DNA from 3 places in the Ruminococcus sp. AM42-11 genome. Region 1 is predicted to be linked to each of the others. Evidence: riboswitches for the same ligand, from Rfam matches in the RefSeq annotation. Region 1 holds a riboswitch; each other region holds the start of a gene.
What was found. A riboswitch is a leader RNA that binds a small molecule or an ion and turns the genes downstream of it on or off. The one in region 1 is predicted to bind tetrahydrofolate.
Positions count from the first base shown of each region.

Region 2: linked by a shared signal. The riboswitch ahead of folE (GTP cyclohydrolase I FolE) and the one ahead of DW904_RS07195 (folate family ECF transporter S component) in region 1 are both predicted to bind tetrahydrofolate.
Region 3: linked by a shared signal. The riboswitch ahead of DW904_RS20375 (folate family ECF transporter S component) and the one ahead of DW904_RS07195 (folate family ECF transporter S component) in region 1 are both predicted to bind tetrahydrofolate.

Region 1 is NZ_QUIO01000009.1:31,133-34,414, forward strand. Features, by position in the region: gene DW904_RS07185 (hypothetical protein) at 1-1,020, opposite strand, end outside; gene DW904_RS07190 (hypothetical protein) at 1,017-1,241, opposite strand; THF riboswitch at 1,547-1,648, shown strand; gene DW904_RS07195 (folate family ECF transporter S component) at 1,735-2,295, shown strand; gene DW904_RS07200 (GNAT family N-acetyltransferase) at 2,506-3,261, opposite strand.
Region 2 is NZ_QUIO01000022.1:72,256-75,537, reverse strand. Features, by position in the region: gene DW904_RS13735 (aminopeptidase P family protein) at 1-1,289, opposite strand, end outside; THF riboswitch at 1,423-1,519, shown strand; gene folE (GTP cyclohydrolase I FolE) at 1,771-2,328, shown strand; gene DW904_RS13725 (HD domain-containing protein) at 2,325-2,822, shown strand; gene folP (dihydropteroate synthase) at 2,862-3,282, shown strand, end outside.
Region 3 is NZ_QUIO01000055.1:4,092-7,373, forward strand. Features, by position in the region: gene DW904_RS20370 (beta-galactosidase small subunit) at 115-1,293, opposite strand; THF riboswitch at 1,366-1,463, shown strand; gene DW904_RS20375 (folate family ECF transporter S component) at 1,534-2,100, shown strand; gene DW904_RS20385 (helix-turn-helix transcriptional regulator) at 2,253-2,408, opposite strand; gene DW904_RS20390 (DUF4179 domain-containing protein) at 2,564-3,282, opposite strand, start outside.

The DNA of each region.
Region 1 (3,282 bases):
GGTTGCGCCATCGCCAGTTTGAAGTGTGACGGTATTTGCTGTATGGCCTATAATTGTACCGCTGACTGAGCTGGTAATTTCCCGGCTTCCAAGAGAATCCGGATCATCACCGGTGACTGCTGTAACAGTAACACCATCCAGTGAATTTCCCTGAAATTGTCCAGTGTAAGTTATGGTTACATAGGAGCCTGGTGCTGTTCCACCTTTAAAGTAAGAAGGAGTCTGAGACAAATCTACATTTATTGTGCTATCAGAGCCAGAGGGAAGAACTGTGAGCGTATTCAGGGAAATATTCTGAATTTCTGCATGAATCTGCTGTTCTTTTGCTGAGTCATCGGCAGGAACTTGTGCAGGATCTGGTGTTGGTGTTGGATCTGGAAGTGTAAGCGGATCAATATCTGAAATGCTTAGTACTTTCAGATGACTGGCATTAAGAGAAGAACTTTGGGTATCCTGACTGGAAGTAAACTTGCCTTTAAAATGAATGTATACCCATACACCGGTACGGATGCCATTCTGATAATATTGTTCTGTTCCAGTGATTGGATAGGTGGCTGTTTTGCCTTTTTTATTTTTTATGGTAATGGTATTTGGAGTCAGACTCTGTACTTCCCCATAGGCCTTTCGTACTTCCAGCTGATTCTTTTTGTGAAAGTCGTCTACTACTTTCAATGCTTTTACAGTGCTGGTATCCTTGTTAGAGAGCTGCCCCTCATAAATGACACTGATTTCATCTCCAGTGATCATGCCATCTTCGCATTCCAAAGTTGCTTCAGAAAGATTAAAAACGTAAGTTTGTTCCTGACTTTCCATAGTCAGGGTGGCACCGGTGAAATCCTTAAGGGTTCCTTTGATTTCATCCATATAAACACGCTGTTTGGGTGTTCCTGAAGTGTTCTGTAAGGTGGTTTCACTCTGATCAGATGTAGAAGTATAGCTGGTGATCATATCACCGGCAGTACATCCTGACAGAGAGAACAGTACCAAAGAGCCAAGTAATAGTTTTGTGAAATTTTTCATTGTTGCTTTGTATCCTCCGAATCCGGAAATGGTACAGGAAGAAAATCGAAAACCTCTCGGCAGGCATTCCATTCCTCCGAGTTATCCGGCATACGATAGCCAAGCCCTGTACATTCTGTAGTAGCATTTGTATTCATGTAATTATTATAAAAAACATTGTAAGGATTCTGTAGTGGCGGCTGTTTTTGGCAGGATGATTTGTTTGTGGATTTTATATTCATAGAAACACTCCTTTTTGTCAAATATTTTTCCTATATAAGGGAAGATATTCTTAGAATATGCGAAAAAGAGGAGAGTATGCACAAACATTTGTCAGTGAACAGTAACGCGCTTCGCGATGCACAGAAATCATGCATTCGCATGATTTCGCGCTAAGATTCTCGGGTTTTCTGTGAACTTTGTTCACAAAAAACACTCGCGGAACATTACCAGTAAACAGTAACGACTAATTTATTTATGTGAATATTATAACAAATACATATTGAAATTTCTATATTTTGTGCTATAATCATTTTAAATAAATAATAGCGAAGTAGGAATTTATGCGTCAAGTGTTCATTGGCTGGGGAGTCGCCGTGAAACGAAAAGCAGCAGGACTGTTTACGATATATTTTCCGCACCCGTTGCTACATGTGAGAACATCTCATAATGTGGAGGGATTATTATTTATGGTAACTACTCTGTTATTTTAATCATTATGGAGGTGTTTTTTTTATGCGTAAAAACAAACAGACATGGAGTGTTAAGACTCTTGTATTCCTTGCACTGCTGGTAGCAATCCAGCTTGTGCTGTCACGCGTTCTGGTAATTGATCTTGGTGTATATCGAATTACATTGGGAACTGTCGCCACTGTATTGGCAGGTCTTTGGATGGGACCTGTAGCTGGTGGTGTAGAAGGTGCTGTTGCCGATATCATTGGATGTTTTATGAAAGGCTATGGAGTTAATCCACTGATTACTTTATCAGCAGTTGCCTGGGGTGTGATCCCCGGACTGGCTGGAAAACTAATGGCTGAAAAGAACAGAAAAGTAAAGACTGTTGTTATGTGTGTCGCAATTGCAGTCTCTGGCGTAGTGGGAACACTTGGACTGACCACTGCAGGACTGGTAATGATCGGAGCAAACTTCTATGCAATTATGCCAGGACGTCTTGTACAGTTTGCAATCATGACTCCAATCTACTGCGTACTTACCAGTCTTCTTTATTTCAGCCCGCTTACAGGCATGGTTGTAGGAAACATAAGACCTGCTAAGCTGGAGAAGAAGACCATATAAATGGCAGCAGTCCAGGAGCTGAATTATATACAAAACCCCAAATTAAATAATATGGCATAAGATGGATTATGAAGCAATGCACTTACTGGAAAGTTGATTGTTTGAGAAATCAACTTGTTGAATAAGTCAAAAAATACGATTCCCAAATAAAAGGCTGTGATCAGGATAAACACTGATCGCAGCCTTTTTTAAACATGCTCTGAAAAGTTTTCAGTTTGTATGTGTCTGAACCCGGAACCAATAGGTGTAGAGATAATGAAGTCCAAGTGATTCATAAAGATTACGTGCTGGAGTGTTTCCCTCTACTACCTGAAGATAGGCCTTAGTTGCGCCTTTCTTTTTTCCTTCTTTTAGAAGTGCAGTACAAATCTGACGAGCATAACCCTTGTGTCTGAAATCTTCGCGAACATGGATAGCGTACAATCCAATATAATTTCGATCCAGAATGCCAAGCCCGGTTGCAATAATTTTTCCGTTACTCCAGATGGAGGCGCATACGGTGTCTTTTACGATGGCATGATACATGGATGGAACTACAGCACGGTGAACAGGATTAATGGTGCCTTTCAGATCAAAAAGACTTTCAATCCAAATATCTGGAATATCGTCAGTAAGAGTTACCAGATCGCAAGGCGCAGAAAGATCTGCTCCATCCAGTGAGGCTGCCATAACATTTGTTGTGTGCTGGATTTCGTAGTTGCGGTTTTCCAGAAGATAATCAAAATCCGGAGAAACCAGAGGACTGATCTTAAAAATTGCAGGGCTGCCCAGTCGGGCATACTCTGCTTCGCAGAAAGAAACCTTTTCCCTCCAGGAAAGGGTAGAAGTTCCGAACTGCTCCACACTGTTTGTTCTATGTGTATAAAAATAGGAAAAACGGAGAATCCATCCATCATAAAGCTCCATTTTATGGGAGGGCCATGCATTTAGTGACATATCTTCAATTTCTTTAATGATTTTATCCATAAAAAAACCTTCTTTTATAAG
Region 2 (3,282 bases), on a different contig from region 1:
CGTAAAACAGCGGTAAAATATTTCTTCTGCTCGTCATTCACAGTGCCCATAGCAATTGTGCGGGTGGTATCTGTAGTACCTTCGTAATAGTGTCCACCTGTGTCTGCCAGAAGGAAATTGCCAGGCTCAATGGCAATATCTGTCTCTGATGTTGCAGAATAATGGTTGATTGCAGCATGAATGCCATAAGAAATAATGGGGTCAAAGCTGTTGTCGATAAAGTTCTCCTGCTGGGCACGGAAGCTGTACAGCTTCTCTCCTGCGCTTAACTCTGTCATTGTAATTTTGCCAACATTTTTCTTTAGCCAGCAGATGAATTTGGTAAGCGCAACTCCGTCTTTGATATGAGCGATACGTTCATTTTCTACTTCTACTGGATTTTTAATTGATTTTGGAAGAAAAGTCAGGTTAGCTTCATCCAGAATCGTTACTTCCTTCGGAATACTGTTTACCAGACGACAGTTGGCTTTCTTTTTACAAAGAAGAACTGTCATGTCTTTCTCAAATGTTTTTACATATTCATAAATGCTGTCATAGGGCAGAATGGTTACGCCATCCTTAGATAATGCGTCCAGAATTGAAGCCGAAAATGCTTTTTCATTTGCAAACAGCCTGATTTCTGTTTTTGTCATTATCAGATAAGAGAGAACAACCGGACAGCAATGTACATCGCCGCCACGAATATTCAGCAGCCATGCAATGTCATCCAGAGAAGTCAGTACAAATCCATCTGCACCTTTCTCTTCCATTGATTTACGGATTCTTGCACATTTGTCAGCACGGGATTCGCCTGCCCATTTTACATCCAGTTCCATAACCGGTTCACAGGAAAGTGCCGGACGATCTTCCCAGATTTCTCCTACCAGATCAGAATCCGTCTGAAGAGTGGCTCCTTTTTTTGCAAGAAGTTCGGTCAGTTCATCTGCTTCTTCGGCGCTGACGGTTCTTCCGTCAAAACCAAGGCACATTCCCTCGCCTAATTTTTCTTCCAGAAACTGGTGCACAGTGGGAACATCTGGTTCTCCCATTTTAAAAAGCTCTACACCCGTTCCCTCCAGCTGTGCGGCCGCCTGGATGAAATATCTTCCATCTGTCCACAATCCAGCCATATCCTGCATGATGACTGCTCTGCCGGCAGATCCGGTAAAACCTGTAATATATTTTCTGCACTTAAAATATTCTCCTACATATTCAGATGCATGAAAATCATCTGTGGGAACAAGATAAGCATCTATTTTCTTCTCTGCCATTACTTCCCGAAGTGCGGTGATTCGTTCTTTAACTGTCATAAAACTGACTCCTTCCAGTGAATTTTGTCTATTCCTATTATAATATCCACGTTACCCTTTCGCAACCTGTTTAAGAAAAAACACTTTTCTATTCCCAAAAGACGTGATATACTACCTTTCGAAATGAATGATATGCAAAATAGGATTTTATGCGTCAAGTGTTCGGTGAATGGGGAGTTGTCACTGAAACGAAAAGCACGTCTTACGGTATATTATCCGCACCCGTTGCAAGCACTATAAGAGGGATATCTCATATTGTGTCAGAGCCTGCCTGAAAGGGATTTTCTACAAGACGCACGTTGCGATTTGTGGAAACGTTTTTTAACAGGCTCAAGGGAATGTTTTCGACATACATTCTATCACAATTGGAGATATCCTTTTTTGCGTATTAAGCAGGCAGATATTCGAATTCGAAAATCCTTCCCCGGTTTTATCAAAAAAGGATAGTCTCCGCAATCAAATACAAAGGAGGTTATTTTTAATGGTTGACAAACAAAAAGTAGAACAGGCCATCCGCCTGCTTCTGGAAGGAATCGGTGAGGATATTACCCGGGAGGGACTGATTGATACTCCCGACAGAATTGCACGTATGTGCGAGGAAATTTACGGTGGTCTCGATCAGGAAGCAGATCACCATTTACTGAAGCAGTTTCCAGTAGAAAATAATGAGATCGTATTGGAAAAAGATATTACTTTTTACTCTATGTGCGAGCATCATCTGATGCCTTTTTATGGTAAGGCGCACCTGGCTTATATTCCCGATGGAAAAGTCACAGGGTTAAGCAAGCTGGCACGTACGGTAGAGGTTTATGCCAGAAGACCGCAGATCCAGGAACGCCTCACAGTACAGATTGCGGACGCTCTGGAGCGTGCCCTCTCTCCGAAGGGAATTATGGTTATGCTGGAAGCAGAACACACCTGCATGACCATGCGAGGCGTTAAAAAGCCAGGAAGCAAAACAATTACGACTGTAACCCGCGGAGCCTTCAAAGAAGATAAGGAGCTGCAGAAAATGTTCCTTTCCATGGTCGGAAAATGAGCAGTTCTTTTTCTGAAACAAACCGTATTTCTTTAATCTGGCGGCATCCCCTTTATCAAAAGCACTGTGAGAAAATACAGGAGCTTGAAAAAGATCGTATTTTCTGCAGACATACGCCGGAACACTTTCTGGATGTTGCCAGGCTGATGTATATTTATTCTCTGGAAAACAAGCTTAATCTGTCCAGGGAAATCATTTATGCCACTGCTCTTCTTCATGACATTGGCCGTGCGCAGCAATATCTGTCGGGTATTTCTCATGACATTGCAGGAGCTGAAATAGCCGGAAAGATTCTGGCCGATCTGCATTTTACAGAGCAGGAAAAAGAGGAAATATTATCTGCGATCAGTCAGCACAGGACGGATGGATCTGATAATGTATTGGCTATGCTGCTATATAAGGCTGATAAAAAGTCCAGAAATTGTTTTTCCTGTTCAGCAGCTTCAGAATGTTACTGGCCTTCTGAGAAAAAAAATCTGACAATTGAATATTAAGCCTTCTAAAAAATCTAACAGAAAGGATGGTTTCTATTTATGAAAATTGGAAATCGTTTTTTTGATACACAAAATCACACTTATATAATGGGAATTTTAAATATTACTCCTGATTCTTTTTCCGATGGCGGGAAATGGAATCATTTAGATGAAGCTTTGCGGCATACAGAAGCCATGATCGCGGATGGTGCGGATATTATCGATATTGGCGGGGAGTCTACGCGTCCCGGACACACGCCGGTCAGTGCAGAGGAAGAAGCTCAGAGAGTTTTGCCCGTTATCGAAGCGGTCAGAAAACGTTTTGACATTCCCATTTCTGTAGATACCTTCAAAAGCAGCGTGGCAGAAAGTGCGATTCAGGCCGGTGCAGATCTGGTCAACGATATCTGGGGATTAAAATATGATTCTGAAATGGGCGCTGTAATTGCCAAATATGATGCTGCATGCTGTCTCATGCACA
Region 3 (3,282 bases), on a different contig from region 1:
ATGCACAAAATGCGATTTTTATTATATTTCGTCTGTTTTTCTATAAAATTGTGCATAAAAGCAGCAGGCACATCCCTGTTTAGAGACATGCCTGTCATGTTTAAATCTTGTTAATTATCTATTATGCAGAACCAGTTTCACATCAAATGTGAATTTTTCTTCATTTAACTGATATTTCTCGGAAAGTACCGGTCCACAGCTGTTAGAACCGATACCATTCTGGGAATAATCAATACAAAGTACAGTGCTTCCACATTTTTCAAGTTCATAGCCGTGCTTTTTATTTGTCAGTTCCTCCTGAGTGTATTCAGAAGCATTAAATGCAATCGTTTTTTTTCCAGCAGCTGACAACGTCATTTTATCATTGCTCACGCACACATAATCGCAGTCTGTATGGCTTCCGTTTTCCTGAGGACGAAGATAATCTTCATGCAGATCTTCGACCTTGGAGGTATAAACTCCATGACTTCCAGAACGGCATTTATCAACATAGCTTTCATCCGGTCCGATGCCATAGTATGTCACATTCTTAAAGTTATCTTTTAAGAACAGGCGCAGCCCGAACCTTGGAAGCATGGGGAATTCCATATCTTTTACCATATTCATTTTTACAGAAACAGCGCCATCTAAAGTTACTTCCCACACAGCATGGATATCCAGAACCTTCTGCACAGTAGCTGCAACAACTGCAATATGGGTGAAGATAGTTACTTTTGATTCTTCTGCCTGGTAAGAGGTCTCATAAGCTCTTACATAGCTCTGATCATAATGGGCATCCATCCACTCCAGCTTAATCTTACGGTCGTTATCTGTTGGTGCTCTCCATATATTAAGTTCCATCGGTTGATCCAGGATGTTCTCTCCTGCTGCAGACATGTTTTCAAACAAGCCGGTCAGTTTATTGAAAACATAGTGGAAGGCGTTATTCTCCATCTCAAGATAACGGTTAGACTCTGTTACTTTGATGAATCCTCCAACTAATCCTGTTTCCATGAGCATAACAGCATTCTGGTTTCTTCCATCCTCGTTCTGCAACAGAATTTCATCAAATCCCAGCAGACTGTCTGTCTCCTGTAAGCCATTTCCAGACTTCAGCAAATACTTCACCTTCAAGAAGCATTTTCCTCTTTCCGGGATATTTGCCGGAATAATAACAGTTCCCTCCTGCTGCGGTGCAATGCTCTCCGCCAGGCGAATGCATCCGGAATTTACTATCTTTCCATCTGCGGTTGTCTCATAGGCAAGATACAGGTAATAAATGCCACGATTTCTTGTCTGTTTTCTTAATTGCAAAAACTTATATTTTTATATATTTTTTTCTTGCTTTTTCCAATAATTTGCTATATACTGCCCCATGTAAAGTAATGCAGAGTAAATTCATGAGCGTAAAGTGCCTTCCGGATGGAGAGTTGCCGGAGGACGAAAAGAGAAATCTTGCGGTTCGTGGATTGCTTCTCGCTGCAACAGAAGATAAATATGAATCCATAAATTATCTCCTATTGTGAGCGAAAAAAAAAAAGGAGGTAATTTTTTATGGAGAAAACAAAAAACATGTTTCTCACATCAGCCAAAGAGCTGAAAACCACTTCTACACTGGCAGTCTGTGCAATGCTTGCTGCCCTGGCACTGATTTTAAATTCAGTTGCTTCTATCAATATCGGTCCCTATGTAAAAATTGGATTTTCCGGTATCCCAAACCAGATTGCTGATTATCTGTTTGGACCCATTACCGGATGTCTGTTTGCCGGTGTGCTGGATATTGTGAAATTCTTTATCCGCCCTGATGGTCCATTTTTCTTTGGGTTCACCTTTAACGCAATGCTCGCGGCATTTATTTATGGATGTTTTTACTACAAACATAAGCTCACTTTCCGTCGCGTGCTGATTGCAAAACTGGTTGTCGTTCTGATTGTAAATGTTCTGTTAAATACCTTATGGCTGGACATGCTCTACGGAAAAGGATTCCTTGCAATCCTCCCAATGCGTACTGTAAAGAACTTGATCATGTGGCCAATCGATTCCTTTATCTTCTTTACCATCACAAGATTGATTGAGCAGACAGGAATTTTTAATCTTTTTAGAAAACCGGCTGCCAACTGATTACATATATTTGAAAATATAAAAACTTTGCGATATCAAATAAAAAACGCGAATATTCCAGTACTAAATAAGCCACTGATATTCGCGTTTCTTATTATCCTAACCACTTAAAAGAAGGATAGTATCTTACAACAGCTTTCCCCACAATCTGGTCAAATCGCACGAATTTGTTTTTCCATGAACGTGAAGCTCTTTTCATTCTCCCAATTAGACACAGTCTGTCTGGTAACATGAAATATTTTTCCAAATCCCTCCTGGGTCAGCGCCTTTTCTTTTCGTATTTTTAATATCTGCGTTCCAATGTTCATATTTGCTCTGCTTCTGTTCTTCCAATCGGTTTTGCTTCTCACTTGGATTATAAAAAAAATTCTGCCAAATGAAAAGCAATTTACCTTTTACAGCGAAAAAATAGGTATGCAAAGCTTCTTTGACATGGAATTTTGGGAAACAGATTCACGTTTCTCTACTTAATCTGAATCCTTATTTTTTCACCGACAGGTGTCCAGTCAGATTCTGCAGTGATTTCACCTGTAGTTCCATCATATGCGCTTTCTTCGGTTCCATAATCTTCATCCGTTTTATCTGCTGCGTCGGTATTTTCTTTCTGGTCTGTATCGTCTTGAAGCCTTACTTCTGTGGGAGCTACTGCCCCTCCGATAATTTGAGTTTCAACCTGCTCCTCTGCATCTGACGGATTTTCTCCCTCAAAAGTATCCTCTGGAACTTCTTCCACTTCTTCTGTAGTCTCACCAATTTCTACAAAATCGTCATCAACCCAGATAGTGTCTGCAGCAGCCATATAAGGCTCTCTGGTATAAAGCTGTAATTCCAGATAATCGCTGTCAATATCCGGGAGTAAAAGAACCGGACCGTCAGAATCCAGCTGATACATGCCCCAGAAACTGGTTTTAAAACTCCATTGAGATTTACCATCTGCTGAATTACTGCGCAGTTCATACTGTACCTGATTTCCTTTACTGTCTGTCCCCATAAGCATCATCTCATTACCTTTATACAGCTTTTCCTCAAGTTCTTCCGGAATTTCTGCCGCAATTATACTTTGCAGTTTATTCATGGAAAAGTCTGTTAATTTCACGGTTCCTTCTTCTGTTTTAATAGAAATATCTTCTAGCTTTTTATGAACTGTCTGTTTCATAAGCTCCGCATGAGGAATAGAAAAAT